Regions from separate parts of the Pseudoalteromonas maricaloris genome, predicted to be linked through region 1. Evidence: predicted binding sites of a transcription regulator. Region 1 holds the regulator's gene; each other region holds the start of a gene.
What was found. Region 1 encodes sigma-54, which starts transcription at its own class of promoters, with help from an activator protein. Its sites were predicted from a motif close to GTTGGCACGNNNNTNGNNT; they were not measured.
Positions count from the first base shown of each region.

Region 2: CTT31_RS05570 (FimV/HubP family polar landmark protein) is a predicted target of sigma-54. The motif match lies at 4,447-4,465, and genes of this name have one in related genera.
Region 3: CTT31_RS05735 (LPP20 family lipoprotein) is a predicted target of sigma-54. The motif match lies at 5,775-5,793, and genes of this name have one in related genera.

Region 1 is NZ_CP024625.1:3,674,891-3,685,941, reverse strand. It holds gene mgtE (magnesium transporter) at 1-957, opposite strand, end outside; gene CTT31_RS16390 (HPr family phosphocarrier protein) at 1,480-1,749, opposite strand; gene rapZ (RNase adapter RapZ) at 1,750-2,616, opposite strand; gene ptsN (PTS IIA-like nitrogen regulatory protein PtsN) at 2,609-3,067, opposite strand; gene hpf (ribosome hibernation promoting factor) at 3,069-3,356, opposite strand; gene CTT31_RS16370 (RNA polymerase factor sigma-54) at 3,386-4,885, opposite strand; gene lptB (LPS export ABC transporter ATP-binding protein) at 4,932-5,657, opposite strand; gene lptA (lipopolysaccharide transport periplasmic protein LptA) at 5,657-6,199, opposite strand; gene lptC (LPS export ABC transporter periplasmic protein LptC) at 6,189-6,743, opposite strand; gene kdsC (3-deoxy-manno-octulosonate-8-phosphatase KdsC) at 6,740-7,291, opposite strand; gene CTT31_RS16345 (KpsF/GutQ family sugar-phosphate isomerase) at 7,291-8,262, opposite strand; gene CTT31_RS16340 (calcium/sodium antiporter) at 8,272-9,231, opposite strand; gene CTT31_RS16335 (ATP-binding cassette domain-containing protein) at 9,406-10,206, shown strand; gene mlaE (lipid asymmetry maintenance ABC transporter permease subunit MlaE) at 10,209-10,988, shown strand; gene mlaD (outer membrane lipid asymmetry maintenance protein MlaD) at 11,001-11,051, shown strand, end outside.
Region 2 is NZ_CP024625.1:1,310,570-1,321,620, reverse strand. It holds gene CTT31_RS05570 (FimV/HubP family polar landmark protein) at 1-4,386, opposite strand, end outside; gene CTT31_RS05565 (aspartate-semialdehyde dehydrogenase) at 4,676-5,692, opposite strand; gene CTT31_RS05560 (4-phosphoerythronate dehydrogenase) at 5,730-6,854, opposite strand; gene CTT31_RS05555 (DUF6419 family natural product biosynthesis protein) at 6,938-7,258, opposite strand; gene fadE (acyl-CoA dehydrogenase FadE) at 7,791-10,244, shown strand; gene CTT31_RS05545 (DUF5916 domain-containing protein) at 10,365-11,051, opposite strand, start outside.
Region 3 is NZ_CP024625.1:1,352,465-1,363,515, forward strand. It holds gene CTT31_RS05700 (hypothetical protein) at 1-1,456, shown strand, start outside; gene CTT31_RS05705 (SPOR domain-containing protein) at 1,443-2,048, shown strand; gene CTT31_RS05710 (FlgO family outer membrane protein) at 2,103-2,684, shown strand; gene CTT31_RS05715 (FlgO family outer membrane protein) at 2,699-3,352, shown strand; gene CTT31_RS05720 (FlgO family outer membrane protein) at 3,363-4,004, shown strand; tRNA gene CTT31_RS05725 (tRNA-Arg) at 4,337-4,411, shown strand; gene CTT31_RS05730 (flagellar assembly protein T N-terminal domain-containing protein) at 4,523-5,719, opposite strand; gene CTT31_RS05735 (LPP20 family lipoprotein) at 5,924-6,400, shown strand; gene flgN (flagellar protein FlgN) at 6,475-6,903, opposite strand; gene flgM (flagellar biosynthesis anti-sigma factor FlgM) at 6,896-7,219, opposite strand; gene flgA (flagellar basal body P-ring formation chaperone FlgA) at 7,292-7,999, opposite strand; gene CTT31_RS05755 (chemotaxis protein CheV) at 8,140-9,072, shown strand; gene CTT31_RS05760 (CheR family methyltransferase) at 9,088-9,921, shown strand; gene flgB (flagellar basal body rod protein FlgB) at 10,202-10,612, shown strand; gene flgC (flagellar basal body rod protein FlgC) at 10,615-11,046, shown strand.

The DNA of each region.
Region 1 (11,051 bases):
GAGAATAGGTAAAATATCCAGAGTACCTTCGAAGAAGCTTGCAACAAACGCTGCCATTAAGGCGGTTAACAGGTTAATTCCAAGCCAAATAGAGCGGCGCTGGCTACTTTTTAGAACTGGCGCAAAGGTGTCTTCTTCATCTTCAAGACCTGCCATACTTAACAAGCTGTGCTCAGCATCTTCACGGATGACGTCAACAACGTCATCAATGGTGACACGACCAAGCAAATGGGCGTTATCGTCAACTACAGGAGCCGAGATCCAGTTGTGACGCTCAAAAAGCTGCGCCACTTCAGACTCATCCATGGAGATAGGGATCGTTTCCTTATCTTCATCCATCAAGTCTCGAACCATACTGTCAGGAGACTTAGTTAATAAGGTATTGACAGGCAGCGTGCCTAAAAAGCAGTTGTCTTTATCAACTACATACAACTCGTCCGTACCGTCTGGCAATTCGCCTTTAAGACGTAGATATCTAAATACAACTTCTAAGGTAACATCGGGTCGAATAGTGACCGTGTCGGTGCTCATTAGCGCACCGGCCGAGTGTTCCTTGTAGGACAATGCTTGTGTCGCACGTTCTCTATCTTGGCTATCCATCGCACCGATAACGTCTTGGTAGACGGTATCAGGCAGGCTTCTTAGGACATCACCAAGGTCATCGTCGTCCATGTCTTCTGTAGCGGCAGCAATTAGCTCCGGCTCCATCTGGGCGATGATCCCAAGTCTTACGTCCTCTGACAGTTCCTCTAAGACATCCCCTTGGATATCTGGGTCAACGAGCTGCCACAGCATAGAGCGAACTTTATGAGGGGATGATTCTAAAAGCAGTGCTGTATCACAAGGAGCTGTTTCTGCGAGCATACGCCTAACTTGAACAAACTGACCACTGTTTAAGGCTTTAGTTACCTTTTGGAGTTGTTCCAGTGTGTAGTCTTGTTCAAATACTTCAGGCATAGGCATCCTTTTTGATAATAGTGTTGGCTAACGTGATTAAGTTAACCCTATTCATTTATTTTATCGCAGAAATCAATTTCTTAATTTGAATTTTATTCGTGTTGTTTCTGCTGGTGGGTTGTTATCGTTAATACACGTTAAAGGTGTACGCAACGATAAAGTAGGATTTTCTCGGCAACTCGCTTTACTGCACGAGAGAAACCTAAATTGGTATTACAGTGTAACTCAGTTTATTGGGAACTACCAAGGTTTACGCTTAATTATGAGAGACTTATTATACCAATTCGATTAATTAAGTGATCTATTTTTAAGCGAGAAAACCTTGTCGATAACACGGCGAAAATTTTGCTATTTAGTTGTTCTAAATGAGAAATTTTTAACACAGTTAGCGTCAGGTTTGCTCCTTCAAATTGAGTAAGTATTAAGACTAATTGGTATTAGACCAGTCTGGTTACGGAGGGGGAGATTAGCAGGGACTAAATGAATCAGACCTTAGTGCTATTTTGGTGCTAGTAGCCCAAGTTACTCGGATTCATTAAATTTATTTTCTATTAGTCCGCCAATGGCGTCTAGTGCATACTGAGCATCAGGACCTTCACAAACCACTCGGACTTCTTTCCCTTGGCTGCTTTCAAGTAACAACAGCGCTAGTACGCTGTCAGCAGCTGCACTTTTGTCTCCTTGATATAAGGTCACTTCGGCATCAAATTGGGTTGCTAATTGTGCAAGAACCGTCGCTGCTCTAGCGTGCAGACCAAGCTTGTTCTGGATTAAAAACGTATCTTCTAACATTTAACCCTCTTGCTCACGGTGGCGAATTTTGACGTTGGGATGGGTTTTAGCAAAACGCTCACCAATGGTTTGCGCTAAATATACCGAGCGATGTTGCCCACCTGTACATCCTATTGCAATCGTTAGATAACTGCGATTGTTACGCTCTAAGTGTGGTAACCAAGTTTGTACAAAGGTTTGGATCTGCCAAGTAAACTTTTGCACGATGCTGTGACTCGACAAATAGTCTTTGACTGGCTGATCTAGGCCAGTTAGCGGCTTAAGCTCAGGCTCCCAATGTGGGTTGGGCAAAAAGCGCGCATCAAAAACGTAATCCGCTTGTTTTGGGATACCGTGTTTAAAGCCGAAAGATTCAAAGGTAATAATGAGTTGTTTGTCTTTTTTACCTAAGATTTTTTCGCGGATATCTTCTGCAAGTTGATGAACGCTCAGGCCTGTAGTATCAATGAGAAAATCGGCGCGAGTGATCAATACGTCTAACAATTCCCGTTCTTTCTTTATTGCAACATCTAGTGGAAGATTATGCAGTGAAAGAGGGTGCAAACGGCGTGTTTCTGAGAAGCGTTTTATCAGGGTTTGATCGTCACTGTCTAAATAAAACAGGGTAGGTTTGGCAAAGCCTGGTAAGTATTCAAGAATGTCATTAAACTCGTCCTGTTCTTTAGGTAAGTTTCTGACATCAATACTGACTGCTATTTTATTATAATTGTCCGAAACGCTGCGGACTAAAGACGGCAGCAAATTGACCGGAATGTTATCTACACAATAGTAGCCTAAGTCTTCCAATACTCGAAGCGCTACAGATTTACCAGAGCCTGAGCGGCCACTGATAATGATAAGCTCGAGTCCTTTTTCTTCATCACTCATCAAGTTCACCTTGGATCACTGCATATAACTCATCGTCACTTTTTGCTTGTCTAAGCATTTTGCAAAAAGACTTGTCTTTGAGTGTATCAGCAATCGCCGCTAAGGTCTTCAGGTGCTGTTGATTATCACCTTCGGGTACGATGAACGCGACAAAAATATCGACAGGCTGCTTATCTATGGCTTCAAACTGGATCCCTTGCTCGCTGACAAGCACCATTGCAAGGATTTTATCCAAACCTTCAAGTCGACCATGGGGAATGGCAATGCCTTTACCGATCCCTGTGCTGCCTAATTTCTCTCGCGCCATTAAAGCGTCCAAGATAGCATGCTGACTGGTATTTGGAATTTGGCTATGAGCCAGTTCGCTGATGTATTCTAAAATACGTTTTTTGCTATTAAAAAGGACCGCAGCTTTACTGCAGTCCTTGTTCACTAATTCACTTAATTTCATCTTAGTGTCGAGTGAGCTTCTCTTTGTGTTTAATAACTTGACGATCTAGCTTGTCGATAAGGCCATCAATTGCGGCATACATATCTTGATGCTCTGTTGATGCAAATAGCTCGCCGCCGTTTACGTGTAATGTTGCTTCTGCTTTTTGTACTAGTTTCTCGACATCAAGGATCACATGCACGTTATTGATATGATCAAAGTGCCTTTCTAGCTTCGCAAACTTGTTGGTGACATAGTCTCTTAATGAGTCAGTAATTTCTACATGGCGACCAGTTAGATTTAGTTGCATAAGCATTTTTCCTTCTTGGGTTTTACGTCTTATATCAAGCTTTTACGCTGATTTGACGGTGGAATGGCTAGGGATTCACGATATTTTGCAATCGTGCGTCTCGCTACCTTAATTCCTTGCTCAGCTAAAATATCTGCAATTTTGCTGTCACTCAATGGCTTAGCGGTATTTTCTGCAGCTATCAGCTTTTTGATAAGTGCTCTAATTGCTGTAGAGGAGCACTCACCTCCATTTTCTGTACTTACATGGCTAGAGAAGAAATACTTCAGCTCAAATATTCCCCGAGGTGTATGCATGTATTTTTGTGTTGTCACACGGGAAATTGTGGACTCATGCATCTCAACCATTTCAGCAACATCATTTAGCACCATAGGGCGCATTGCTTCGGGGCCATGTTCAAAGAATGCCTGTTGTTGTTGCACAATGCAATTGGTAACTTTTAATAATGTATCATTTCGGCTTTCTAAGCTTTTAATAAACCACTTTGCTTCTTGTAAATGTGAGCGAATAAACTGACTATCCGTACTGGATTTCGCTGTTCTAGACATCGCAGCGTAATGGTCGTTTACTCTTATTTTAGGCATAGCATCAGGATTTAGCTCTACGACCCAACGACCTTTTACTTTTTTCACCGATACGTCAGGGATCACATATTCAGGCTCTTCATGAATAATGCTTGCCGCTGGTTTTGGGTTAAGGCTATGAATTAACGTCATGACCTCTTTGAGATCGGCTTCTTTAAGGCGCGTTTTCTTTGCCAAAGTTCGATAGTCACGGCTGGCAAGCAAGTCGATATGCTCTGTCAGAATCATTTTTGTTTCGGCAATCCATGGCGTATCCGGAGCGAACTGATTTAGCTGAATACACAAGCATTCTTGTAAACTACGCGCTGCGATACCGACAGGATCGAAAAGTTGAATACGTTTGAGCACGGCTTCGACTTCATCCAGCTCAATAGGCTCTTCGCTACTCTCGTCATTAATGCTTTCTAAAATGTCTTCGCAAGACAGTGTTAAAATGCCTGACAGGTCGACCGCTTCAATAATCGCAATCGCAATCGCTCTATCTGTTGGACTAAATGGTGTCAGCTCAAGTTGCCACATGAGATAGTCGTGGAGAGATTCAGAGGTTTCCCCTTGATAAACATTATCGTCATCAGGAAGTGGGCCTGAACTTGCAGCGGGTGCTGCGCTCATATATTCATCCCAAGTGACATCCATGGCAAGGTCATCACTGACAGTGTCTTTGCTCATGGCGGTATCTGAGTCTATTTCATAGTCACTAACCTGCGCTTCATCGCTTGAATCTTGATTGTCGTCAGCACTACTTTTTTCTTGGCTGTGTTGGTCAGCGTTTTCGCCGTCAGTATTATCACCTTCTTCCACTTCCAACAATGGATTGCTGTCTAATGCTTCTTGTATTTCTTGTTGCAGATCCAATGTACTAAGCTGCAGCAAGCGAATGGCTTGTTGCAGTTGTGGAGTCATTGTAAGTTGCTGCCCCATGCGCAGCTGTAATGATTGCCTCATGTATCTCTAACAATCCTTTTTAACAGTTATTAATACTACGTCTTAACTATAGCTTGAATTGTTCGCCTAGGTAGACATCTCTTACGGTTTGATCTGCCAAAACATGTTCTGGCGTGCCTGCAGCGATTAACTCACCATGTGAAACGATGTAGGCTTTTTCACATACGTCCAGTGTTTCTCTAACGTTATGATCGGTGATTAGCACACCGATACCGCGGTTTTTTAGGTGCTCTATGATTGTCTTTATATCTAACACCGAAATAGGATCAACACCAGCAAAAGGTTCATCTAACAGGATAAACTTAGGATTAGCGGCTAAAGCGCGAGCAATCTCTACGCGTCTTCTTTCGCCTCCCGATAATGCCATGCCCTGTGAGTCACGGATGTGTTGAATATTAAACTCATCCAGTAACTCATTGAGTTCAGCTTCTCTCTCAACTTTAGATAAGTCTTTTCGAGTTTCTAAAATCGCCATCAAATTTTGATAGACCGTGAGTTTTCTAAAGATTGAAGACTCTTGCGGTAGATAGCCAATACCAAGTCGCGCGCGGCTGTGCATCGGTAGCAAAGTGATATCTTCATCATCAATCTGAATAAAACCTTTGTCGCTTGGTACTAACCCTACAATCATGTAGAACGTAGTGGTTTTACCTGCACCATTTGGTCCTAATAAGCCTACAATGCTGCCAGCCTTAACACTTAAGCCAACATTTTTGACGACTTCACGACCTTTATAACTCTTTGCTAGACCAGTTGCTTTGAGCTCGCTCATTAATTGTTACCTTCTTCCTGCGCTTTTTTATCTTTTGCGTTTTTTTTGTCATCAACAGGAACAAGGATGGTTCTTACCCGAGAATCTTCTTGGTCTGAGCGCTCAGCACTGATCAATTGCTTTTCAATGTCATAGGTGATGACTTGCGCATTGATTTTTTGCCCAGTTTGATTGATTTCCGCATCGCCAGAAATGACTAAGGTGCCTTTCGCAACGTCGTAACGAATTTCGTTTGCTTTGGCTTCTAGCAAATTACCATCAGGTTGACGTTCGCTGAAAATAGCTGGGCTGCCAGTTGCAACAAGCAGTTGCTTGTTAGTACCAAGCTCCGCGCGGCGGTGGACTTCTAGGCGATCGGCATTTATTTTTCTGTTGCCATGAATAATAACAACATTCTGTTCAAAAATACCGATGTTGCTTTGCAGTTGAGCTTGCTGACGGCCAGCATCAATAATGACTTCATTTTGTTCTGCAGCATTTGCTAAAGTAGAACTTGCAAGCAAGCCGATGAAAACTAGTTTGTTAATGATTTTACTGGTCATAATAAATTGTCTTTGTGTGGTTGATGAGTTCGATCACTTGCTTTTGTAGATCCGCATGCAGCCCTTTACCCGTGATCCTAAGACTAGGACCGGTGATAACGACAGGGTGTTCCGATTTCATCAATTTTTGCTTAATTTCAACTCTTACATTATCGGCATTGATATTGGTGATCATGGCGTTAGGCGTTAAATTCTTTGCCAGTACATTGCCTTCTAATATCAAGGTATTGTTTTCGTACAGTGTTGCTTCTAATGCACTTATTTGCCAATTCTGCTCACCGTTATATAAGGTGAAAATAGGCTTTTCAAAGTGACTAAAGCCAAGATCTTGATACAACTCCATCTTATCAGCAGTTACCTGATAGTTTAATAAGCCATTTTCACTATAGGTCGTTTGCTGAAGCGTGGTTGCAACATAATCGGGCTTAGCTAACGGTTCATCTTCTTTTGCTGAGTCCGCCTCTGATGGATTAAACATGGGCGACCACATCCATACCATTAAAGAAGCGAAAACAATGAGTAAGATGACACGTAATACGGTCATGTACTTGATCCTTTGGAAGTCAATAAGTGATTTTGGCTGAGCATTAGAAGATCAGTCAACTCTCTCACGGCACCAAAACCACCAGGCATCAAGGTCGTGTAATGGGCGATATGTTTAACAAGAGGATGTGCATCATTGACGGCAACGGCAAAACCGACTCGCTCCATTACGGGTAGATCTGGGCCATCATCACCAATATACGCAATTTCGTCATCACTAAGGTTGAGCTTAGTCTTCAGTTCATCATATGCCACTAACTTGTTTTCTTGGCCTTGGTAAATATAAGTTACATTTAAACTAGTCATGCGTTGCTGAACTATTTGTGAATGCCTACCTGTGATAACGGCGACTTCGATACCACTATCAATCAAGGCCTTAATACCAAACCCATCTTTGGTATTAAATGCTTTCAGTTCTTCTCCATTATTACCAAGGTATATACGTCCATCTGAGAATACGCCATCAATATCGCAAATCAATAATTTGATTTGTTTTGCTTTTTCCCAAGCTTCAGGTGAAATCGTCTGATATAAATCTTCAAATTGCATTACAGCACCCCCGCTCTAAGTAAATCTTGCGTATTCAAGGCGCCAACCGGTATGTTGTTTTCGTTTACCACAATCAAGCCATTAATTCGTTTGGTTTCCATGATATTGAGTACCTCAGCTGCGAGCATATCGGCGCGTGCCGTCGTACTTTTAGCCGTCATTACTTGCGTGATTGGGGTGGTATGAATATCGACCTTTTGTTCGATAATACGCCGCAAGTCACCATCGGTAAAAATACCTTGTAATTGCGAGCTTTCATCTACGATTGCCGTCATACCTAAACTTTTAGCTGACATTTCAAATAAAGCTTCTTTAACTGTGCAATGACTATTGACCATAGGGATTGCATCCCCTTGATGCATGACATCAGCAACGGTTAGTAGTAGACGCCTTCCTAAACTACCGCCAGGATGAGAAAGCGCAAAATCATCAGCCGTAAAGCCTCTGGCTTCAAGTAGCGCAACCGCGAGCGCATCACCCATCACTAGTGTAGCTGTGGTGCTAGCCGTGGGTGCAAGTCCTAATGGGCAGGCTTCTTTTGATACTTTAACACAAAGGTGAACCGTCGCATTACGAGCCATTGTAGAGCTCGGGTTGCCTGTCATGGAAATAACGGGGGCTCCTAAACGCTTTATCACAGGCAGGATTGAGATCACCTCTTGGGTTTCCCCTGAGTTGGAGATCATCAAAACCACATCATCTTTGGTGATCATACCCAAGTCGCCGTGACTTGCTTCACCTGGATGAACAAAAAATGCGGGGCTGCCAGTACTTGCGAGTGTCGCTGCGATTTTGTTACCAATGTGGCCTGATTTACCCATGCCAATCACGATGATGCGACCTTGGCAGCCAAACATAATTTCACAGGCTTTTACAAATTGTTGATCAACAAACTGTTGCACTTCTTCTATTGCTGCAAGTTCGGTAGCAAAAACTTGATTTGCAGAATCAATAAATGGGTTCGTTGTCACAAGGCTTCCTTAAATGATGTAGTAAATATAACCGACGAAGCTAGCGACAAGTATGCCACCTTCCAAGCGGTTGATGCGGCGCTGACCTGTTAGGCTGAGGCTCATTAGGATAAGCAGCAGTGTCGCGCCAAGCATAATAAAGATATCACGTGACGCAATATTGGCGTCGAGGACAGATGGGTTGATAATCCCAGCAATAGATAGCACTGCCAATATATTAAAGATGTTCGAGCCAATAATATTGCCAAGCGCTAGATCGTCTTCTTTTTTAAGTACGCCAGCAACACATGCCGCAAGCTCGGGTAAACTAGTACCAACGGCGATAATGGTTAATCCTATTAGCAGGTCACTCATGCCAAAATATTTGGCGATGTCAACCGCAGCGCCAACGAGATAGTCCGCGCTAATAGGCAGTAAAATCATACCCACGATTAACCAGAAAACGGCTTTTTGAGTTGGAATATTATTTGGCACTTCTTCACAGGCTTCACTGACAAATGGGTCATCATTATCTCCACCACCACGCTTGGTGATAATGATAAGTGCAAGAAGAAAAGCGGCGAAACCGACTAATAACAAAACACCTTCTACGAAACTAAAGTGGTTATCACTAACGATATACCAAGCAGCCAATGAAACGATGACTAACAGCGGCATTTCGCGGCGCAAAATACCAGAGCCTACGGAGAGTGGCCTTAATAACGCAGTGAGACCCAAAACGAGTAAGATATTAGCGATGTTAGAACCTATGGCATTGCCTACGGCGGTGTCTGTTTTATCTGCAAGAGCGGCTTGCGCAGCAACCATCATTTCTGGTGCTGAAGAACCCATGGCCACGATAGTTAAACCAACAATTAATGTTGGCACACCAAAGTTTCGTGCAAGAGCGGCCGCACCAAAAACAAAGCGGTCAGCACTCCAAACCAGTGCAATAAAGCCAAGAATGAGAATAACAAACGATAAAACCATGAACCTCTAGCCAATAGGATTAAAATTTCGATAGATACTACCAAAAGCGCTCTGGAAAGTATAAGCAAACCGTTACATTTCACTACTTACAAAATTTTACCAAAACGATTTTCCATCTTGTTTGAAAAAAAAGTATCATACTTGGATGAATATAGTCTGGATCTGGAGAGCGACTTGTCGCAGTCAATTGTAGAAATCAAGGATGTAACCTTCTCTCGGGGTGAAAGGATCATCTACAAAAACATGAGCTTTTCTGTACCAAAGGGCAAAATTACCGCAATAATGGGACCGAGTGGTATTGGTAAAACCACCATGCTGCGTTTAATCGGTGGTCAGCTTAAGCCTGATAGCGGTGATATTCTTTTTGCTGGAAACAGTATCCCTAACATGTCACGAGCAGCTTTGTATCAAGCTCGAACGCGCATGAGTATGTTATTTCAAAGCGGTGCTTTGTTTACCGATATGAGCGTGTTCGACAATGTGGCATTTCCTCTACGCGAGCATACCGAATTATCTGAAGAACTAATCCGTTTAGTGGTGCTAATGAAGCTTCAAGCGGTTGGTCTTCGTGGTGCAAAAGATTTAATGCCGGCAGAGCTCTCTGGCGGTATGGCAAGACGCGCGGCTTTAGCGCGTTCTATCGCACTTGATCCTGAATTAATTATGTACGATGAACCGTTTGCAGGTCAGGACCCTATCTCCATGGGTGTTCTAGTTCGCTTGATTAAGTCCCTTAATGAAGTGTTGGGATTATCGTCGCTGATAGTCACTCATGACGTTACTGAAGTGCTGAGCATTGCCGATCACGTCGTTATTATTGCTGAGCAAGGTGTGATTGGTACAGGAACCCCTGAGCAGATGCTTGAACATGAATCGCCATTAGTGCAGCAGTTCTTACAGGGCCTTGCGGATGGGCCTGTGCCATTCCACTTTAAAGCGCCTGATTATCAGCAAGCGCTGTTGCAAGGAGAGTGAGTATGGTCGACTTTTTACAAAAACTAGGCCACAAAACCCTCAGCCGTTTTGCTGCACTTGGCCGTGCCACAACAATGCTTTTTGGTGCGCTATGTAGCTTACCTAATTTCCGAAAAGGCACGCCGCTGTTGATTAAGCAACTTTACATGGTTGGCCATCAATCATTGTTGATTATCATGGTGTCTGGTTTATTTATCGGCATGGTATTGGCATTACAAGGCTATACCGTGTTAGTTGGGTATGGCGCTGAAGATAGCCTTGGACCTTTGGTTGCTTTGAGTTTACTTAGAGAGCTGGGCCCTGTGGTAACCGCACTCTTATTTGCAGGACGTGCAGGCAGTGCGTTAACTGCTGAAATCGGTTTGATGAAGGCTACGGAACAATTATCTAGTTTAGAAATGATGGCGATAGACCCGCTTAAACGCGTGGTTGCTCCTCGTTTCTGGGCCGGTTTTATTAGTATGCCGTTACTCGCATTGATATTCTCTGCGATCGCTATTTTAGGCGCACACTTGGTGGGGGTTGATTGGTTAGGCGTAGATTCAGGTAGCTTCTGGTCAATTATGCAATCGCAAGTGTCGTTTCAACAAGACATCTTAAATGGTCTTATTAAGAGTTTCGTATTTGCACTATTAGTAACTTGGATCGCGCTATACAAAGGCTATGACTGTATTCCCACTTCTGAAGGAATAAGTAAAGCGACGACAGAGACGGTAGTACATTCTTCACTGGCTGTACTTGGCTTTGACTTTGTATTAACAGCGGTTATGTTCTCAAGTTAAAAGGTTTTAAAAATGAATACACGGAAAATAGAAATTTTAGTTGGGTTGTTCGTGGCATTGGGC
Region 2 (11,051 bases), 1.7 Mb from region 1:
TTCTGGCAGCTCGTCTTCGATTTCAAGCTCAGGTTCAAGCGTGTCACTTGCAGCTGCTTCGACTAGCGCTTCAGACTCATCTTCGAGCAAAGTTTCTTCATCGAAATCTGCGTTTAACTCTGGCAGCTCATCTTCTATGCCCAGTTCAGGTTCAGAGGCAAGCACGTCACTTTCGGCTGTTTCGACTGGTGCTTCTGGTTCGTCTTCAAGCAAAGTTTCTTCATCGAAATCTGCAGTTAACTCTGGCAGTTCGTCTTCGATTTCCAGTTCAGGTTCAGACTCAAGCGCATCACTTTCAGCTTCGTCGAGCGGTGCTTCAGGTTCGTCTTCAAGCAAAGTTTCTTCATCGAAATCTGCAGTTAACTCTGGCAGCTCGTCTTCAATGCCCAGTTCGGGTTCAGACTCAAGCGTGTCACTTTCAGCTTCGTCGAGTGGTGCTTCTGGTTCGTCTTCAAGCAAAGTCTCTTCGTCGAAATCTGCACTAAATTCAGGCAAATCATCTTCATCAAAGCCAGAGATTTCATCGTCGAGAAGATCGCCATCAAGCCCGTCCTCTATATCAAATTGAGCGTCATTGGATAATGCTTCTGATAATGCTTTTTCGGTTTCACTTTGCGAGTCAGTAGTTTCAAGTTCTTCGCCGAGCTCCAGCTCAGGGTAACTCTCTAGCTCTGCGCTTGGTTGCAGATCTTCTTCGTCAAGAAACTCTTCTTCTGCCAGTAAATCCACTTCGTCATTAAGTGGATCATCTCCCAGCTCAATTTCAACTTCTTCATCCGAAAAGTCGTCTTCAAGTTCAGCATCCAACTCAAACTGTTCTTCGGCTTGAAGCTCCTGTAATAGCTCATCAACACTTTTTAAATCAGGATCTTCAAATTCGCTGTCTTCGTCAGCTTGAACATTTTCATCACTAAAATCTGCTTCATTGGCTAGATCGGACTGTAATGTATCTTCCACCGGTTCTTCAGATGATTCCGGAATAGCATCCTCTTCATCCAACATACCAGACAAGTGTCCTGACTCCGTTTGCTCAGGCTCAGCTAAAGGCTGTTTAGACTCCAGTTCAGACTTGTCAGATTCTTCTTCCAGCTCCGACAAAGCATCTTCTGGCGCTTCGTCTAGTAATGCATCGAGATCGTCATCGGCCAGTTCATCAGATTCTTCTTCCAGCTCTGGCAAAACATCTTCTGATGTTTCGTCAACTAATGTATCTAGTTCGTTATTTGCCAGTTCATCAGATTCTTCTTCTAGCTCTGGCAAAACATCTTCTGGTGTTTCATCAACTAATGCATCGAGATCGTCATCGGTCAGCGCATCAGATTCTTCTTCCAGCTCTGGCAAAACATCTTCTGGTGTTTCGTCAACTAATGTATCGAGTTCGTCATTTGCCAGTTCATCAGATTCTTCTTCCAGCTCTGGCAAAACATCTTCTGGTGTTTCATCAACTAATGCATCGAGATCGTCATCGGTCAGCGCATCAGGTTCTTCTTCCAGCTCTGGCAAAACATCTTCTGGTGTTTCGTCAACTAATGTATCGAGTTCGTCATTTGCCAGTTCATCAGATTCTTCTTCCAGCTCTGGCAAAACATCTTCTGGTGTTTCATCAACTAATGCATCGAGATCGTCATCGGTCAGCGCATCAGGTTCTTCTTCCAGCTCTGGCAAAACATCTTCTGGTGTTTCGTCAACTAATGTATCGAGTTCGTCATTTGCCAGTTCATCAGATTCTTCTTCCAGCTCTGGCAAAACATCTTCTGATGTTTCGTCAACTAATGTATCGAGTTCGTCATTTGCCAGTTCATCAGATTCTTCTTCCAGCTCTGGCAAAACATCTTCTGATGTTTCGTCAACTAATGTATCGAGTTCGTCATTTGCCAGTTCATCAGATTCTTCTTCCAGCTCTGGCAAAATATCTTCTGGCGTTTCGTCAACTAATGCATCGAGTTCGTCCTCGGCCAGTTCATCAGATTCTTCTTCCAGCTCTGGCAAAACATCTTCTGGTGTTTCGTCAACTAATGTATCGAGTTCGTCATTTGCCAGTTCATCAGATTCTTCTTCCAGCTCTGGCAAAATATCTTCTGGCGTTTCGTCAACTAATGCATCGAGTTCGTCATTGGTCAGTTCATCAGATTCTTCTTCCAGCTCAGGTACTGTATCTTCCTGTGCTTCATCTAATAAAGCATCAATATCGTCACCAGCTAAATCATCGGACTCTTCTTCTAATTCCGGCAACGTATCTTCTTGCGCTTCATCTAATAAAGCATCGATATCATCACCAGCGAGAGCATCTGACCCTTCTTCTAATTCCGGCAACGTATCTTCTTGCGCTTCATCCAATAAAGCATCGATGTCGTCACCAGCAAGATCACTAGGCTCTGCTTCTAATTCCGGCAACGTATCTTCTTGCGCTTCATCTAATAAAGCATCGATATCATCACCAGCGAGAGCATCTGACCCTTCTTCTAATTCCGGCAACGTATCTTCTTGCGCTTCATCCAATAAAGCATCGATGTCGTCACCAGCAAGATCACTAGGCTCTGCTTCTAATTCCGGCAACGTATCTTCTTGCGCTTCATCTAATAAAGCATCGATATCGTCACCAGCAAGATCACTAGGCTCTTCTTCTAATTCCGGCAACGTATCTTCCTGTGCTTCATCCAATAAAGCATCAATATCGTCACCAGCGAGATCACTAGGCTCTTCTTCTAATTCCGGCAACGTATCTTCCTGCGCTTCATCCAATAAAGCATCGATATCATCACCGTCGAGCGTATCTGACTCTTCGTCAATTTCAGCTAACGTATCGTCTTGCACTTCATTTAACAGGGCATCAATATCATCACCCGCAAGCTCAGTGCTTGGTTCCTCAAAATCAGGCAATGCATCATCGTCAGCATCTTGAGAGGCATCAAGTAGCGCATCGATATCATCAGCATCGACTAAGCTCTCACTATCAAAATTACCGCTAAATTCGGGCTCTTCATCTAGCGCACCATCAAGAATTGAATCGATATCATCATCGTTTGCACCAGCATCCGCTTGCTCATCTGCGAGTTCCTCGCTCAGAGCGGCAAGGGCATCATCGCTAACATCAATTTCTTCATCTTGAGACTCATTGAACAAATCATCAAGATCGCTGTCACTTAAAATATCTTGGCCATCATCAACATCAAGCGAAACTTCATCACCAGCCTCGTCAAAGCTCTGTTGCATAAAGTCTTCGTCATGATCATCATCAAACGAAATATCTTCGTTTAGTAAGCTATCCAATTCATCTTGGTCTAACGTATCACTTCCTTCATCGAAGTCGTCATCAAGTGAGTCAAAGGTAATCTCATCGTCTTCAGGTAAGATATCGTCATCTAACTGTACGCTTGCGCCCAGTGCGTCTTCATCGTCGCCCATTCCGATATCAAGTGGGTCTGGCTCAGGGTCAAATGCAGTCGCAGCGGTTGCAGCTCCCGCCGCCGCAGTGCCTGCAGCCACCGATGGTGTTTGCGGAAGAAAATCGTCGTCATCTGTCGACGTTTGAGATTGGTTTCTTCGGCGTAGGTACATTACTAATCCAGCAATTGCCAGTAGCGCTGGTAATGTGGCAAGTAATGCAATGCCAGCTGGTGAGCTAAAGAATGTGCTTAACTCGCTACTTTCTTGCGCTTTTGCCTGAGCCGCCTGCTGGTCAATCATTTCATTTTGCAAGTCAATAACAGCCTTGAGCTGTTGCTGGATTTCGCTGTCTTTACCAAGTTGGGTACGAACCGTTTGAAGTTCAGTAGAAATAGCACCGAGCTGCTGTTTTAATTTATTGTTTTCGGATAGGATTTCTTCAACATTACGCACCGAGGATTTGAACTCTTTTTGTAAGTCCATCAGGCGCATGTCCTGTTCCATCTTTAAAGAACGCAGTTGATTAGTTAGGTCTTCTTTAGCTTCTTCTACATCGACTTTACGAGCTTGTGTAACCTTTTTTTCAGCTTCGTTTATTGCATTTGGATTCAATAATCCCTTACGCTTCATTTCCCAAAGTTTGTCATCTTGATCTGACTTCTGCTTTGCCAACTCAGGGTTTACACTGCGAATTTCATTGATGGTAGGAATACGTAAATACGCCCCATCCTGCATATGGTTGAGGTTTTTATCTAGAAATGAATTAGGATTTTTATCGTAAAGCGCCTTCATCACCTGATAAATGGTGACCGAGTCATCTGGTCGCACTTTTTGTGCTATACGCCACAATGTATCCGTGGGTCTGATAGGCCCTATTGACCGACCTTGAGCCCCATAATCAACCCCTTTAGGGCCTTTTAGCACTACCCCCTCTTGGGTATATACTGGTGTGGCAATCAGTGCGAATACAAAGATACTAAATAAGGCTAAACCGCGCATGCCGATCCTTTACTCAAATGTTTAACACCCGTTAAACGACATTTTATTATTATGGCTTTGAAGCAAGCTCTATTCCAAATGCAAACTATAAACCAGATATGTTGGAATATCCATTGCAACGTATTGAAAGTTAACATGGTTATAATGCTTTTTACTGATTCTGGAATAGTTGATATAGGTGAAGAATAGTCAAGTATTTGACCTAACGGCAAACTTCTTGGCAGAAGTTTGCCGTTATAACGCAGAATAGTAAGCAAAATTTTGCTTACTTTGCGATATCAAAGGGTGCTTATAGATAGCTTTCTATCAGGGCTTCTGCAATTTGAATGCTATTTGTTGCGGCACCTTTTCTGGTGTTGTCTGATACCACCCATAAGTTTAAGCCCAATGGATGTGAAATATCTTGCCTTACACGGCCTACATAGACGGTATCGTTACCACTTGCATCACTTACCGGTGTTGGGTAATCGTTTTCGTCTTCAATTAGCTCAACACCCGGCGCATCAGCAAGTAACTGCTTAACATGTTCAAGATCATAAGGCATGCGCGTTTCAAGATGAATGGCTTCAGCATGACCGAAAAACACGGGAACTCGAACCGCAGTAGGGTTAACCAAAACACTCGAATCGCCCAAGATTTTTTGCGTTTCCCACACCATCTTCATTTCTTCTTTGGTGTAACCATTTTCTTGGAATGCATCAATTTGAGGAATGACGTTAAAAGCGATTTGTTTGCTAAATACTTCGTTTTCCATTGGTCTTGCATTCATTAAGTTTGCAGTTTGCTTAGCCAACTCATCTACCGCTTCTTTACCTGCGCCAGATACCGCTTGGTATGTTGAAACATTAATTCTGTCAATGCCATAGGCATCATAAATTGGTTTAAGCGCCACTAGCATTTGGATTGTAGAGCAGTTTGGGTTAGCAATGATGTTACGATTTCTAAAATCTGCAAGGCTGTCTTTATTCACCTCAGGAACGACTAATGGAATATCAAAGTCGTATCTAAAATGTGAGGTGTTATCTATCACAATGCAGCCAGCTTCAGCGGCGATTGGTGCATATTTCTCCGACACGGAACCACCCGCTGAAAACAAACCGATATGGGCATTAGAAAAATCAAACTCTTCAACATCCAGAACTTCGATTTTTTCACCCATAAAGTCAATTTCTTCACCCGCGCTTCGGCTACTCGCGAGTGGGTACAATGTGTCTACAGGAAATTTTCGTTCCGCTAGTAATTCGATAATTTGCTTGCCAACAAGACCTGTTGCGCCAAGTACCGCAACATTATATTTTTGCGACATTATTTTTCCTCATTCTGTAATATACCAACCACAGCACTTAACTCTTGTGCTCAGAAAAGCCAAGTTGGTAAAGCTTTTCACTGATTGGTGAGTCATTATTGACTGCAATTGTACTAAATTCTCGACGCACGGGATATGCTTTACGCAAGGTATCAAAGCCCAATGTGTTTAGCTGTTTTCTCATGATGCCATCATCACGACGAATGTCATAAACAAGATGCGCTAAATTGACAATATCTTGCTCATTGGCAGTGCTTTGCAACTGGCAGCCAGTGACACTTGGTTTAGGGAGAAAATCACTAATCGTTTTGCTGGCTGGTAAATCGAATTCTCGGCATACAGCTTCGTATAACATTTGCGTGCCTCGCGCCTTCCCCTCTAGCGTATGGCCGGCAATATGCACAGAGGCAAAGCGAGTATATTGCAATAATGGCTGCAAAATATTCGGCTCATTTTCCCAAACGTCTAAGATCAGCTCAAGCGTTTGCCCACCTTCTATCGCGTGCAAAAGCGCTTGATTATCGATAACATCTCCACGGCTTGCATTGATTATCACCGTACCCGGCTTTAATGCCGCTATCCGCGATGCATCAAGTAGATGAACCGTTTTATGCGGGCCCTGCTTAACTAATGGAACGTGAAATGTCACAATATCCGCGCGAGCCAAAGCTTCATCTAACGCTACATGTGAATCCAATGTCCCCGCTTGCTGCCTTACGGGATCACACAATAATATCGTAAGACCAAGCCCTTTAAGCTTTGATGCTAAACACGCGCCAATATTACCAACACCAATGATGGCAATCGTTTTATCTTGAAGTGGTGTGGAGGTTTCTTGTGCGTATGCAAGTAGAGCGCTTATCACGTACTCGGCAACAGCTATCGCATTACAGCCTGGTGCGCTGCTGAACGAGATATTGGCGCTGGCCAACAATGAGGTATCAATATGATCAATCCCTATTGTCGCAGTCCCCACAAACTTCAGTTTATCGGCTTGTGCTAACAGGATCTTGTTGACCTTAGTGACTGAGCGAGTCAACAGAATATCGACGTTTTTCAGCTCGTCAGGTTGAAGGTTACGGCCATCAAACCGAGTTACCTCACCAATTTCGCAGAAGAATGACTCAACTAAGGGCATATTTTGATCGGCTAATATTCGCATGCGGGTTTCCTGTCACCTATTGTCTCGAGTACTCAGGCGATAACACATCGCCTGAGTCGAGTTTAACATGGCAAGGTAGGCGACTAATAATAAAACCTTTTATTTTGTGTCACCGCTTTATTGCAACCAAACGCTATTGCAAAAAACATCACACAGCATACAAAAACGACCGCTCCCTTGAGACTTAACCAGCCACCTGAATCAAGCAAAGGACAAAACGTCATGGCCAACACGTTAATACAACACAATAATAAAGCCCAACGGGTATAAGCTCGGTAGCCAAGTAATGCAGCAAACAAACTGCTAAAAACATTAAAAATTACCGCTTCAGGAAAGAGGTGAAAGGCCGACAACATAGCCGCAAAGGCCAAAATAGTGACTAGATAAAAAATACTCTGCTGCATCTTGTTTCTCCTTAACATGGACAGCAATATCAACCGCGACACTAGGTCGTGGCGGTAAATCCTAACTCACATAGCGACTAAGAAAATGGACTGCATTTGCTACTCCTTAGCAATTCTTAAAGCACCATTTTGTCGCTATGCTTAACCCAATTGTAGAAACATTAACGTGTATTTCAATGCAAATCAGACATGAAGTTTTGGCAATTATAATGCACATATTAGGCACTTCGCTGAAAGAAAATTCATGTGCAGTTTCGCCACATTGCACTATGTTCATTACACTTAAATATCGTTCAGTAATTAATAACGTTGAAAATCCTCTCAGGTTGTAGATGGGGTTTAGTCAAAGTAACCTTCAAATTAACAACAAGAGAGGCATGAGTCATTTAACACTCAGATTAAGTACAAACGTAAATAATATGTCACAACAAGGCATCAACTAATTCGCATAGAGGGTATGAAGACGCTTGAAATATCAGCGTTAACCAGCTAGTCTAACTGGGTGGTCAGACCTCTTATAAGGAAGAACAACATGACACTTATATTTGTTCTCGCGTTGTTAGCCTTGCTCAGTGCAGCAAGCTATCATCGCGCAAGCTGGAATACCGCTCTAGGTATTGCAGCAGTTACAATGCTAGTTGGCACCTTTGCTGGTGCGTTTGGCATTATCTCTTGGTTAATTTTCTTAGCGATTGTTATTCCGCTTTCAGTAACGAACCTGCGTCAGCAGTACATCGTGGCTCCAGCATTTAAAGCGTTCAAAAAAGTTACGCCGACAATGTCAGAAACCGAGAAGTCAGCGATTGATGCTGGTACTACTTGGTGGGAAGCCGATCTATTTTGTGGTAACCCAAACTGGGATAAACTTCATCAGTTTCCAAAGCCACGCTTGAGCGTTGAAGAGCAAGCGTTTTTGGATGGTCCGGTGGAAGAAGTATGTGCCATGCTTAACGACTGGGAAGCAACACACGAGCTGACTGACTTACCGCAAGACGTGTGGCAATACTTAAAAGACAACAAGTTCTTTGCGATGATCATCAAAAAGCAATACGGTGGTCTTGAGTTTTCAGCTTACGCGCAATCTTGTGTACTACAAAAGCTTACCAGTAAATCAACTTTACTTTCGTCTATCGTGGGCGTACCTAACTCGTTAGGCCCAGGTGAACTACTTCAGCACTACGGTACTGACGAGCAAAAAGAACACTACTTACCTCGTCTAGCAGCGGGTGATGAAATCCCTTGTTTTGCATTAACGTCACCAGAAGCGGGCTCTGATGCTTCATCTATCCCTGACTTTGGTGTGGTATGTAAAGGCGAATGGGAAGGTGAAGAAGTATTAGGTATTAGCCTAACGTGGAACAAACGTTATATTACTTTAGCACCTGTTGCGACTGTACTTGGCCTAGCGTTTAAGATGCGCGATCCGGACGGTCTATTAGGTGATAAAGAAGAGCTAGGTATTACTTGTGCGCTTATTCCTACAAACATGCCTGGCGTAAAAATTGGCCGCCGTCACTTCCCACTGAATGTGCCATTCCAAAATGGTCCTACCCAAGGCGAAAACGTGTTTGTACCACTCGACTTCATTATCGGTGGCGCAAAAATGGCAGGACAAGGCTGGCGCATGCTGGTTGAGTGTTTGTCGGTTGGTCGTGTTATTACGCTACCTTCAAACTCTGCCGGTGGTATTAAATCCCTTGCAGTTGCAAGTGGTGCATACAGCCGCATTCGTCGCCAATTCAAACTTCCTATCGGTAAGATGGAAGGGATTGAAGAGGCACTAGCGAAACTTGGTGGCTATGCGTATAGCTCTGATGCTGCGGTGACTATGTCAACTGGCGCGGTAGATTTAGGTGAAAAACCTTCGGTTGTTTCTGCCATTTTGAAGTACCACTTAACCGAACAAATGCGTGCTTCAACCATCCATGCCATGGATATTCATGGTGGTAAAGGGATTTGCCTAGGTCCAAACAACTACGTTGGCCGTGGTTACCAAGGTGCACCAATTGCAATTACGGTAGAAGGTGCAAACATCCTAACCCGTAACATGATCATCTATGGTCAAGGCGCTATTCGTTGCCATCCTTTTGTACTGGCTGAACTTGAGGCTTGTTCTATCAAAGATAAGCAAGAAGCGCTTGATAGTTTCGATAAATCCTTGATGGGTCACATCGGTTTCACTATGTCGAACTTGGTAAGAACTAAGTGGTTAGCCCTAACCGGTGCACGTTTCACCAAAGTACCATTTAACGATGAAACTGCGGTTTATTATCGTAATGCTGCTCGTTACAGTGCATCATTGGCATTAATGTCTGATATTTGTATGGCTGTATTTGGTGGTTCACTGAAGCGTAAAGAGCGTATTTCTGCACGTTTAGGCGACTTATTAAGCTACCTTTATCTGGTTTCTGCAACGCTTAAGCGCTATAACGATGAAGGTCGTCGTAAAGAAGACTTACCGTTTGTGCAATGGTCTTGTCAGGAACACCTGTACCTTTGTCAACGTGCCCTTGCTGACTTAATCAACAACATGCCTTCTGCTGCATTACGTGGTTTGTTGAAAGTGGTACTGTTCCCATTTGGTCGTCCGGTTCGTAAACCAACCGACAAAATGGAGCACAAGCTTGCTCAGCTACTTCAAGTACCTAGCGAAACGCGTGATCGCCTTGCAACACACATCTACTTAAAGGATGAGCCACTGTGCTTGCTTGGTAAGCAAGAGCAAACGCTAAAAGACATTCTTGCCGTAGAGCCGTTATTTGAAAAGGTATGCCGTGGTACTGGTAAAAAGTTACCGTTTATGCAACTTGATAAAGTAGCAGCAATGGGGCTTGAAGCAGGTGTACTGAGCGAAGACGAAGCAGCTAAATTGACTGCCGTTGAAGCAAAACGTCTTGCCGTTATCAACGTTGATGACTTTGACCCTGAAGAGTTACTTGCTGGTAAAGCAAGAACTAAGGAATCAAGTAAAGCAGACGCAGCATAACTATTTTTGTTTAGGTAGTGTTATCCATACTACCATAGCAATTAGCGTGGATATAAAGGTCAGAATTTTCTGACCTTTTTTCTTGGCAGATTAGAGCCGGGGGAACACAGCTCTAGTGATTTAAAATAAATATCGCACCTTAAACGTCACTAAGTCTTGCACTGGTTGTTGCCATAAATCGGCGACACTCCCAAACCAGTCTCTTCGCCCGACCTGCGACTTTTCAAGTGTCGAAAAGTTTGCACCTCCTCGTTGATACACTAAAAAAATATCTGAATATGCACCCATGCGATAACGCAGTTTTAGCTGGCTTGCTAAGCGCCTGTCGTCAAAACTGGTGTCACCATGAATTTCGCGAAGCTCGCCATTGGTAATTTGATAAATCGTCTTACTTTGCGCTTCAAGTATCGTCCACTGTAACGAACCACTGAGTTCAAGGTTGTCGGTGATCCGGCCATTAAATTCCAACTTATTGGAAAACTCATCTCTGTCGTATTCACTCAAGCGGTTTTGCCCGTTCGCCATCAGCCAGCCATCACCACTTCTAAAGAAATTACTCAACTTAAGGTTCCAGTTGTAATGTGGCATCCACGTCAAATCCACAGCGTATTGCTGTGCTGAGCCTGATATTCCTTCTTGGTCAAGCTCTATACTTGCTGCCCAAGAAAAATCTCCCACATAAGGGCTTTGATAAAATACTCGAGACTCCACACGGCTGGGCACCTCAAACACCTCAGTGCCTCGCCCTAAGTTGTCTTGTTTACCGCTAGTGTAATAATCTAGCCCGAGGTTGAGCTGACCACCATT
Region 3 (11,051 bases), 1.8 Mb from region 1:
TGGCCAGCAGGTAGGTGCTAAATTTGAGCTAAAGGAAGATATAGAACGGGATGAAAATGCGACCGAGATAAAATTAACGGCGGCGGGAGATTGGTCTCTTTTTGATGCCGCTAAAATTTACTATCGTGCTGAATACTTTCAGCTTAATAGAGCTAATATAGACACCACCGAGCAAGCGTCGCTACTGTTTAGTACGGGTAATTATTGGGGCACTTTCAGTAACCAATTTGTGTGGCAAGAGCAGACAAATCAAGCCAGCGATATGAGTGGCTACTTGCGCTGGCAGCGAAGGATTTTTGGGATATATAGTCGCTTTACTACTTGGTATGACATAAAACCTTCTAATGAAATTACAGCCGCTGAGCTAGAGTTGAGCAAAGAGCTAAGTCCTGAGCTTGATTTTGGCATTACCTTATACAAAGACTTGGCTGCAGATTACTATAAAACCGAACTTGGATTGAGCTGGAACCATGATAAGTTTAGGTTGTTAACAGACTTGCAATACGATAACGATGATAACTGGCAACTAGGCCTTTCTGGACAAGTAAGTATTGGAGCAGGCGAAACCGTAGATCAGGTTTTTTTAACTGGCAAACGCTTGTCGCAGTTTGGCTCTTTGATGGTTCGTGCTTTTATCGACCAAAATAATAACGGCTATCTTGACGACGGGGAGTTACCGCTGAAGGGGGTAACTATAAAAGCATTACAAAACTTTGCACAAGGTAAAACTGACGACGACGGTGTCGCTCTATTACCCGCAATGGTTAATTACAAACGAACAGATATTATTGTTGACAAAGAAACGATCCCAGAACCCTTTTTAATTCCCGCTAACGATGGCTTTTCATTCACTCCAAGACCCGGTCATATTGAATATGTTGAAATACCATTTGTAAACTCGTCGGAAGTTGAAGGTATTGTTGAAATCAATGAGGGTACTGAGCGCCGACCTGCAGGATTCACTACCGTGAGTTTACTTGATGAAACGGGTAACGAAGTCGCGCGCACTCAGACGGCATATGACGGCTACTATGTATTTACTGGTTTGAAGCCTGGGACTTACCGTACAGCGATAAGTGATGCGAAAAGGCTCGCGGTAGCCAGTACTCAACAGATAGAAGTGGAGTTAAGTGCAGAGGGAGACTTACTGCTTGATGTAAATCACGAACTACAACGACAGCGCGCAACCACGCAAGAGTTTGCTGTAGCTGGACGCTTCAAGACATTAACGATATTAAAAGTGTATGCGGCGATTTTGGCTAAGCGTTATCCCGCGTTATTAAGTGGTGGTTTTGGGTATGCGCAAAAAGAAGGCGACGCCACTTATTTACTCATATTAAGAGATGACGCCACACAAAATGCGGCAAATATTTGCCAAAATCTACTTCCCTTCAAAGTTTCTTGCACAGTGGAAGTCTTAACTATTTATGAAAGAGAAAACAATGCAATCAATTAAGTGGCACCTTCTTATGCTCAGTTTCGTTGCGTTAAGTGGTTGCCAAGCAACTGCGAGCAAGAGTCAACTTGACTCATTACAAATGAAGAAGCAAATATCTTTATTGGAACAGCAGGTAAGCACCTTACAACAAGAAGTAGAGCAGCTCAGAGCGCTAAAACAGCAGGTTGCTAGGTTTGAAGAAGTGCAGGAAGATTTAGATGTTATTGCGATGCAGCTATCAAATTCGCTTGCAAAGCAAAAGGATGCTGAGCTTTTAGCAGAGCAACCCGAGCAAGTGATAGAGCAAAAAACAAAGCCCACCGAGAAACCAGAACAGCCTGTAGAGATAGCTGAATTTGCAATTCAATTGGCCTCTACAACGGAATATACCAAGCTTAGGCAAACCTACGAGCAACTCAAGGATAAGTTACCGCAAGACTTTGCAACAAGCGAAGTGAATATCGAGCAAATAGATATTCAAAATACGAAATATTATCGGCTCAAATTAGGTGCATTTGCAGATAAGGCCTCTGCATACAAAGGTTGCCAGCAGCTTAAGCGTGCAGGTTTAAGCTGCTTGGTTAGCCATTACACCAGTCATCGACTTTAAAACTTGGTGCGTATTTTGCATTTTATCCAATAAGTTTATCGTGGGCTTGGTGAAATGAAATATCTAGCACTCATAGTGATTATGTTGTTGGCGGGGTGTACAAACAGCCAACAGGTTGGCAAAAGAGAAGTGACCCAGCAGCAAGAAATCTTACCTGACTTAGATGGGTTTGGCGCTCAGTTAGCCGCGGAACTCGGGCAGTATGTACGGCCGTTCAAGCCGAATTCAACGCTTGCTGTGACGAGCTTTTTTAAAGCAAATCAGCTGGATGATACCGTTGCTGGGCAAGGTTCTGGCTTGAGCGTGGCCTTGCAAGAATCCCTCATGACCCATTTAAGTCAAATGGGGGCAGATGTCGTAGAATATCGACTCAGAAACGCTTTATCTTTACAAAGTTCTGCCGATAGTATGTTAAGTCGAGAATTGAATGTGCTGAATCAGCGCCAGAAAATTGACCTCGTGGTGGTCGGGACAATCGTAGAAAGTCGAGATACCTATTTGGTCAATGCGCGGCTGGTTGATACGTTACATAATCGAGCCGTTTCAGCCGCATCAATCAGTATTCCTAAAGCTGTGATGTGGGGTACGGAGCGTGTCTCAAATCGTGACGGTCAGATTATACGAAGCCAATATTAGTGGAGATGAAAGTAATGAAAAAAGTATTAAGTTTGGTTTTGCCGCTTTCATTGATGGTTGGCTGTGCTCAGAGTAACTTTTTTGCGGTGGATAATGCTCAGGCTGAGCCCGTGCGTAATGGCTTTGAAAAATCTTCGATGTATCAAAGTAATCCAAACGGTATGAAGCAATTTTCTGTTTCTCAGCAAATGGCTGGTAAAAATGTCACTCACTATGTCCAGTCTATTATGCAAGACATGGTTGCAAACTTGAAACACGTGAATGAGAAAACGCCGGTAGCAGTGACAAGCTTTGTATTTTTAGATAAAGAATTTGATAAAGGTTCCTTGCTGGGTAATCAGTTGGCTGAAAGCTTTATCCATGAGCTTCATGCATTTGGGATCCCTGTTGTGGACTTTAAAACAACAGACTATATCCGGGTGACACCTGAAGGCGATTTTATTTTCAGCCGTGACTTTTTAGAGCTATCTGACGACCATCCTTTTTTGTACGTGCTAGGTGGTACTTTGGTGAATCATCAGGGTGGAGTTATGGTTAATGCCAGAGTGGTTGGGCTTAGAAGTAAAAGTGTCGTGGGTTCTGCTCAAGGCTTTTTACCGCAAAACGTAGTTAACGCCCTACAAGATGGTGCGGCATACGATGGCATTCGTATAGAGCGTGCGAACTAATTCGGAGGCGATGATGAAAAATGTAGTGCTATTCGCGACGACACTCGCATTACTCGGTGGCTGCGAAATGACAAAACAGACGGCTTCCGAATCTACAGAAACGCAGCAATCCGATATGGAAATATTATATGCCATGATGGAAGAGCAAGAGCGTAATGAAGATTCACAAGCTGTGGTATCGCAAGATATTGGCTTCATTAGCTATCGTCATCGGAAAGAAATTGCTAACTACGCCAATCAAATTGCGTTGGAACTGTCAGATACTGTGTTAGGGCAAAAGCCTGAGTCGATAGCGGTAGCCAGTTTTGTCAACTTTAATGAATCATTAAGGGATACAAACCAGCTAGGAAACCAATTGGCTGAGTCTTTAATGCATCAAATGCAAAAGCTGGGTTATCAAGCATTAGACTTTAAAGCATTGGGGAAAATTGAAGTGACATCCAGTGGTGATTTGACTTTTTCGCGTAACACAAGCCGCTTGAAAAACACGCAATCGCCCAGTCATTTGCTCACAGGCACTATGGTTTATCGTCCACGAGGCGTGGAGGTAAATGCAAGATTGTTAGAGTTTAACACTAACTTAGTGATCGCAAGCACGGTGGTGACCATCCCGTATTTTATCCTTGATGATCAGGCGACCGCTTCAAGGTAGTACTTCAAATAGCGTTTTTTAAAAGAAATACCATTTAGGTTTTATTAAACGAAGAACTATCCTACTTCTTATTCACACCTCAAGCGAAGTAACTGATAGCGCAGTAGTGGGTCTTAACTGCTGCGTATTCACCTACTGAACCAGCTCATTTATTACCGCGAATAAATTGACTATTAATCTTTAAAAGTTCATTAAGATCAGTATACTAAAGCGAAGTCACTGAGATGCAGTACAACAGAGAATCAACAATTCTCGACTTTCATTGGTATTAAGTTCCGCAGATCCCGCTAGTGAAGGTCAAAAAAGGCGATTGTTATCTGACTTTAGAGATTGTCCCCATAGTTTAATGGATAAAACAAGGCCCTCCTAAGGCTTAGATGTAGGTTCGATTCCTACTGGGGACGCCATTGGTATTCACTTCTGCGTGGAATGACCAAAGTAAATGGGTGATGGAAGCATGATGCAGAGGGTGTAAAGTCATCGAAAATCTTGCCTTTTGCTACAGGAAGGCTCAGCACTTACAATTCAAACTCATTTTCATTTTCTATTTGAATTTCAACCAAATCGTTAATTTGCACATTGTGAAGTGGGCGGTTGCTGATATTTACCGCAATGGCGTTTTGCGCATTCACTTGGATCACTTGCAGTTTATTGATGGTTTTAATTTGATGCATAAACACTTTACCATCGACATTAGTCAGCGGATTGCTATGCGCTACGTTAAGGATCTGGCCATTCTCTAAGCCATGCATACGGCCCAAATTAATAACGACTTGTTCATCATCGATATGTAGGATTTTGCCATTGGTTGGTAAGCAGGCGACCGCTGCGTTTAAATCAGTTGCGATTTGTGTCAGCGTGGCTTGGATCTCATCAGCATAATCTGTCTGCCAAAAGCGCTCACTGTACACATCAATTAATTTGGTTTTCTTAAACGGCCACACGCCTTGAGTGGCATATTGTTTTTGCCATACCCTTTCATGAGAAAGTGCATCAAACAGCGCAAAGTCTACCTTGAAGCTTCTTAAGTATTTATCGCTTTGCCAAAATGCGAGGTCACTATTAAGCTTATCGACACTAGCAACATCAGTAATTTGACTCAGTAGTACAAATTGGCTGTTGGTATTTGCTGTAATGGTCTCGATTAGCTGTTCATTATAATCAAAACGCTGACTGAAAAAACGGCTAACATCTATGGTCTGTGCAAAATAGGGAACGGGTTCTAAGCTCGACTTTTGTTCGGTCATTGTTTGATATAGGCGCTCGCTCACGGCTTTATTTATGTCAAAAATTTGACCTAAAGTTGCTTGATGTTTATTTTTTAGCTGGCTTTGTGTGACTGCAACCTGTTTATTGTAAGCACTCGTTGGGCACTGAGCACTCTGTGGGGTAATATCGATATGCAATGTTACTTGCCATGAGTCACCGACTTTTGCTTCAGCAATCACGTTGGCGCTCTGGATTTCAGCATTTGAGCGGATCTTAAGTTGATCTTGGGTGAGCACACCATCGGTGACGGTTTGTACACTACTCACCGAAGCGCCAGAAAACAGCAATGCTTGTGTGATGGCGTCATTTACGGCCTTTCTTTTTGCTTTTTGATGATCGCCATTTTTAACGTCAGCCATGCCGGTAACTTCAAACCATTCAGCATAAGCGGGATTAGTTAAGGTGATACACAACAATGATAGACTGGTCGCGAATTGCTTTTTCATGTTTAAATGCCCAGATCAAAAACTACCCTTTAACTCAGCAATACCTGTGCCAAATTTTGGCAAGGTTCGTGCATAATCATATTTTATGAAAGTTAATTTTATTTATTGCCAATACTAGATGAAACCACAACAACCCTTGCGAGACCAAGATGCTGGGGAAGTGTTAAATTTTGATTGGTATTTATTGTAGCGGAGTGTAGTGAAATGCGTATCACTAATTCTATCAGTGCAGTTGTTATGGTTTGCTCGCTAGCGGGACTCAGTGGCTGTTCAAGCCTCGTTGACAAGCACATTGAATATGAAACGGTGCAACCGGAAACCTTTCCTGTTTTACGGGCTGTGGGGTACGCGCCTTTGAGTGCTCAGCCGGGTAAAACTGCGGGTGAGAAGCAGCTGATGGCTATTAAAGTCTCAAAATTAGAAGCGTATCGTGAATTGGCTGAGCAACTGTATGGCCAAAATTTGACATCCACTATTACGGTAAAAGGTGCTATTGCGCAAAACGATGGTCTTAAGAGTCAAGTGAATGGACTCGTTCGAGGGGCTAAGGTGCTGAAAAGTTACGCTGTTGGTGATACTTACGCGACGGAATTGGAGCTTGATATGAAGCGCGTTTATGATTTGTATATTACTCAAGTCAAGCCGCAGAAAATTAAGAAGATATCTTACAGCTTTAAGTAAGCGCCCATCGCATGTTGCTTACTTAATGCGCTTCATTTCGGTTGTTCTTCAAAACTAAAATATGGCTGGCGTGGCTACGCCTTTAGGTTACGTACTAACTCACTGTCGCTACTTTTCACACTACCATCCTGACCATATGTAATCGAAGTTGGTGCGCCAATTAAGATCCCTTTTAGTTCACGTGTGCTTACATTGGCCTGATGAGCCGTTTTAGCATTGATTTCATTTTTGGTTTGGCACTCACTGAGTAATGCTCGCACTTTAGCGACGAGCGGGGCTACTTCATTGTGTTCAAAGACGTGAGACTCAGTTTTTGACAATTCATTGTCGAGCTTTTGCAGTTTTGAAATGAGAGTTAGCTTTTCACGAGCGATTTCTTTTAAATTGTCGCCACGTCGGGACGCAAGCTCGTCAAGCTCACGCGCTAGAAGCTGGGCCATCGCTTCTAGCGTTGAGATTTGTTCTGAAAGTTTGTGGTGGCAAAGCCGAACCAAATCATCCATATATTTCGAACTCAAATGCAGCTATGTTTTTGGCGAGTTTTTCCGCGTCAACTTGGTACTTGCCTTCTGCAATCGCTTTTTTCAATTCTTCGACTTTCTTGTCGTCAAAGCCTGATGATTGCTGCGCTTTTTCGTTGACTGTTTTCAGCTGTTGCGCTTGTGGAGTCAGACTGACTGAATCCGCAGCTGCTTTTGGTGTAGCAGGTGATTTAACTGATGCGCTGTTGGCATCATTTCTTTGCAATTCAGCTTTCTGTTGCTTAACATTATTAGCAACGGATGTAGACTGATTCTGACCGTTAACTTGATTAACCATGATTGTAGACCCAATAAAATTATACTCTCAGCCTTGTTATCGGCGTTTAATAGTATTACTTTAGCAAATTTTTTATAAATTCACCTCTACTGTTTCCACTTCTATTACTCTAGCACGTAAGGTTTTGCCAGAGCGAGAGTTTTTAATATTAATCAGTTCACCACGGTTGCCATCTTGCTGCGCTTCTCCTTGAGTTTTGATCACGAGTCCACCTGATTTAGCAATAATCGTCACAGTATCGCCTTTGCAGACCATGCAGATATGGGCTTGAGTAAAGGCTTGGCCTTCTCTTATATTACGTTTGCTGCGACTACCTATTAGTATCGACTTATCTTCAACATAAGAAACTCTGCGAAAACGTTTTGGCTGATACTCTATTTTTACATCTTCATCTTGAATAACACGGCCTTTTTCTAACATGGTTGCGCTAACTAATATGGGGAAGAGGTGATCGATACGTACGTGGACGTATTGAGTCCAGCTGAGGGTATCGTTGCATCTAATTTGTACTGTCACTTGAGTATCAAAAGGCGGAGCCATCGCTGTACTATATTGCAACGGTGACTGACAATCCCGTGCTGGAATTCTTGAATCAAGTGGTATAGCAGTCAGTGACAGCTGACTATCGGGATCCTGCTCTACATTTGGTTCAACAAATTCTATTGCGCTTTGTTCTAAAGTTTTGTTGTCATATTGCTGACAATAACCATAGTCAACGCCTATAAAATAAGCGAACAAACAAAAAAACTGAATGTAATGGGTTTTTTTTAACAAACTCATGATGTTTCGACTATGCTTATGGGGTGAAACAAGGTATAAAGATTCTGCTTTAATAACTGCACCTAATCAAGGGTGGTAAACCATATCAGAGTCGAAGCAAAGATCGTTCCGATTAGCGGTTTATACAGTAGGAGATTGAAATGGCAGGTATTTTAGACTCGGTTAACCAACGTACACAGCTGGTTGGACAAAACCGTCTCGAGCTATTACTTTTTCGACTTCAAGGTCGACAGCGCTTCGGCATTAATGTTTTCAAAGTCCGAGAAGTGCTTCAATGTCCAGCATTGACAAGCATGCCCAAGTCAAACCCGCTTATCCGAGGGGTTGCTCATATTCGAGGCCAAACTATATCCGTAATTGATATGTCACTTGCGGTAGGTGGACCTCCTATTCAAGATATTCGTAACTGTTTTATTGTGATTGCAGAATACAACCGTTCAGTCCAAGGTTTTCTAGTCAGTGCAGTAGAACGCATTGTGAATATGAACTGGGAAAAAATAATGCCACCGCCATCAGGGGCAGGTCGTTATTCCTATTTGACAGCGGTTACAGAAATTGAAAATGAGCTAGTTGAAATATTGGACGTAGAAAAGATCCTTAATGAAATTTGCCCAATCAACACAGAAGTCAGTGCTGATATTGTCTCTGATGGTGAAATGCAAAAAGATTTAGGCGAACGTATTGTATTTATTGCTGATGACTCTGCGGTTGCTCGTAATCAGGTCAAACGTGCATTGGAGCCATTAGGTGTTCAGACTGAGCTTGCGAAGAACGGCAAAGAAGCACTTATCAGGCTTCGCGAAATTGCGGAAATGGACTGTCAAAATAATGTCACCGAGCGAGTAGGGCTATTAATTTCTGACGTTGAAATGCCGGAAATGGATGGTTATACGTTAACGGCTGAAATAAAAGCTGATCCAAAATTAGCGCCATTGCATGTGATACTCCATACTTCACTGAGTGGCGTATTTAATCAGGCTATGATTGAGAAAGTGGGCGCTGATGATTTTATTGCTAAGTTTAACCCAGATGAATTAGCTTCAGCGGTTAAAAAATGGGTTCATTGTGATTAAAGCTGGTGGTAGCACTTGGAAAATAAGCATTTAGAGCAAAAAGAGTACGACCAATTTAGAACCTTTTTGGAGCAACAGTGCGGTATTGTACTGGGTGACAATAAATTGTACTTGGTCAAAAGCCGGCTTGCTCCTCTGATGGCTCGCTTTGGTGTGGAAACACTTTCGTCCTTAGTAGCTAAGACACTCAGTCCCCATGAGCGGCAATTGCGTGCCGCTGTGGTGGATGCGATGACAACGAATGAAACACTTTGGTTTAGGGATACTTATCCGTTCGAGCTAATTAAATCGAAAATCTTACCAGAGTTTAAAGACTTGAGACGCCCTGTTAAGATTTGGTCGGCGGCAAGTTCATCAGGACAAGAGCCATATTCAATCGCGATGTCTGCGAGTGAATATGTGAGTAAAAGCCCTGGTGCGCTGAAAATGGGTGTTCAGATTATCGGTACGGACATTTCTAATACAATGCTGGATATGTGTAAGAATGCTGAATATGACGCGTTGGCGTTGGCGCGGGGGTTATCGCCTGAGCGCAGAAAGAAGTTTTTTATGGATAGTGGCAATGGAATGGCTAAGGTAGTTGAACCGATCCGTAAAATGGTCAGCTTTAGACATTTAAACCTGCTAGATTCTTATGCGTTGATGGGTAAGTTTGATGTTATTTTCTGCCGTAACGTCCTGATCTATTTTTCACCTGAAGTGAAGGCCAAAATCATTTCGCAATTTGCTCAGTCGTTAAATCCTAATGGTTATTTGTTTTTAGGTGCGTCAGAATCGATGGCGGGTTTAAGTGACGACTTTAATATGATCCGTTGTAATCCTGGTATTATCTATCAGAAAAAGACTTAATATTCACATATAGCGGCAGGGACGTTCGCTATAATTAGGTATTGAATATTTGTACTCAGTCGCAGTTCCAGTGTCTACACTAATTAACCTTGGATTTTCTAAGTTCAACCGCTGACTCTTCAGACGCTTCCTCTTATTTATTTCACTCATCAATATTGGCTCAAGTTTAATTATTCCAAAAACACAATGTAAAACATTGAAATTTAATGAATAAATCTTGTTTTAAAACTGGCCTAAAGATTGCTTTGTCATACCTGAGTCAATTTTTTGGAGTCAGATAATGGCAATTAGTTTCGATAAAGCGTTGGGTATACATCAGCATACGATGCTGCTGCGCTCACAGCGCGCTGAAATTCTAGCAAGCAATATCGCAAACGCAGACACTCCAGGATACAAAGCTAAAGATATTGACTTTGCTAGTGCTTTAAAAGCGGCAAAGACAATGCAAAGAAGCGGCAATGATATGGTTAGAACAGATGCAAAACACCTCACTGGTGGTACCAAAATGAGTAATTCATCTGAGCTATATCGTTCGCCAAATCAAGCAGATACAGGTGATGGTAACTCAGTTGATATACAAGTGGAACGAAACTTGTATGTACAGAATGCATTAGAGTACCAAGCCAGTTTGCAATTTCTTGGTGGTAAGTTCAGTAGCCTTAAAAAGGCACTCGGCGGGCAAGGGGCATAACAATGAGTCTATATAACGTTTTCGATATTGCGGGTTCAGGAATGAGCGCACAGAATGTGCGACTTAATACCACCGCAAGTAATATCTCAAACGCAAACTCAGTGAGCTCTAGTCAGGATACTGTGTATCGCGCTAGACACCCTGTATTTGCCGCTGAACTTTCCAAAGCTGCAGCTTCCCAGAACAATGTTGCGGGATCTTCAGTTGGAGTAAAAGTCTTAGGTGTGGTTGAAAGCGACAAGCCGCTTCAAGTTGAGTACAACCCAAACCACCCAAGTGCTGACGCAAATGGCTACATTTATAAACCGAATGTGAATGTGGTAGAGGAGATGGCAAACATGATTTCTGCTTCTCGCTCTTACCAAACCAATGTTCAAGTTGCAGACGCTGCAAAGCAAATGCTTAGTAAAACATTGCAACTAGGCCAGCGCTAAATTGG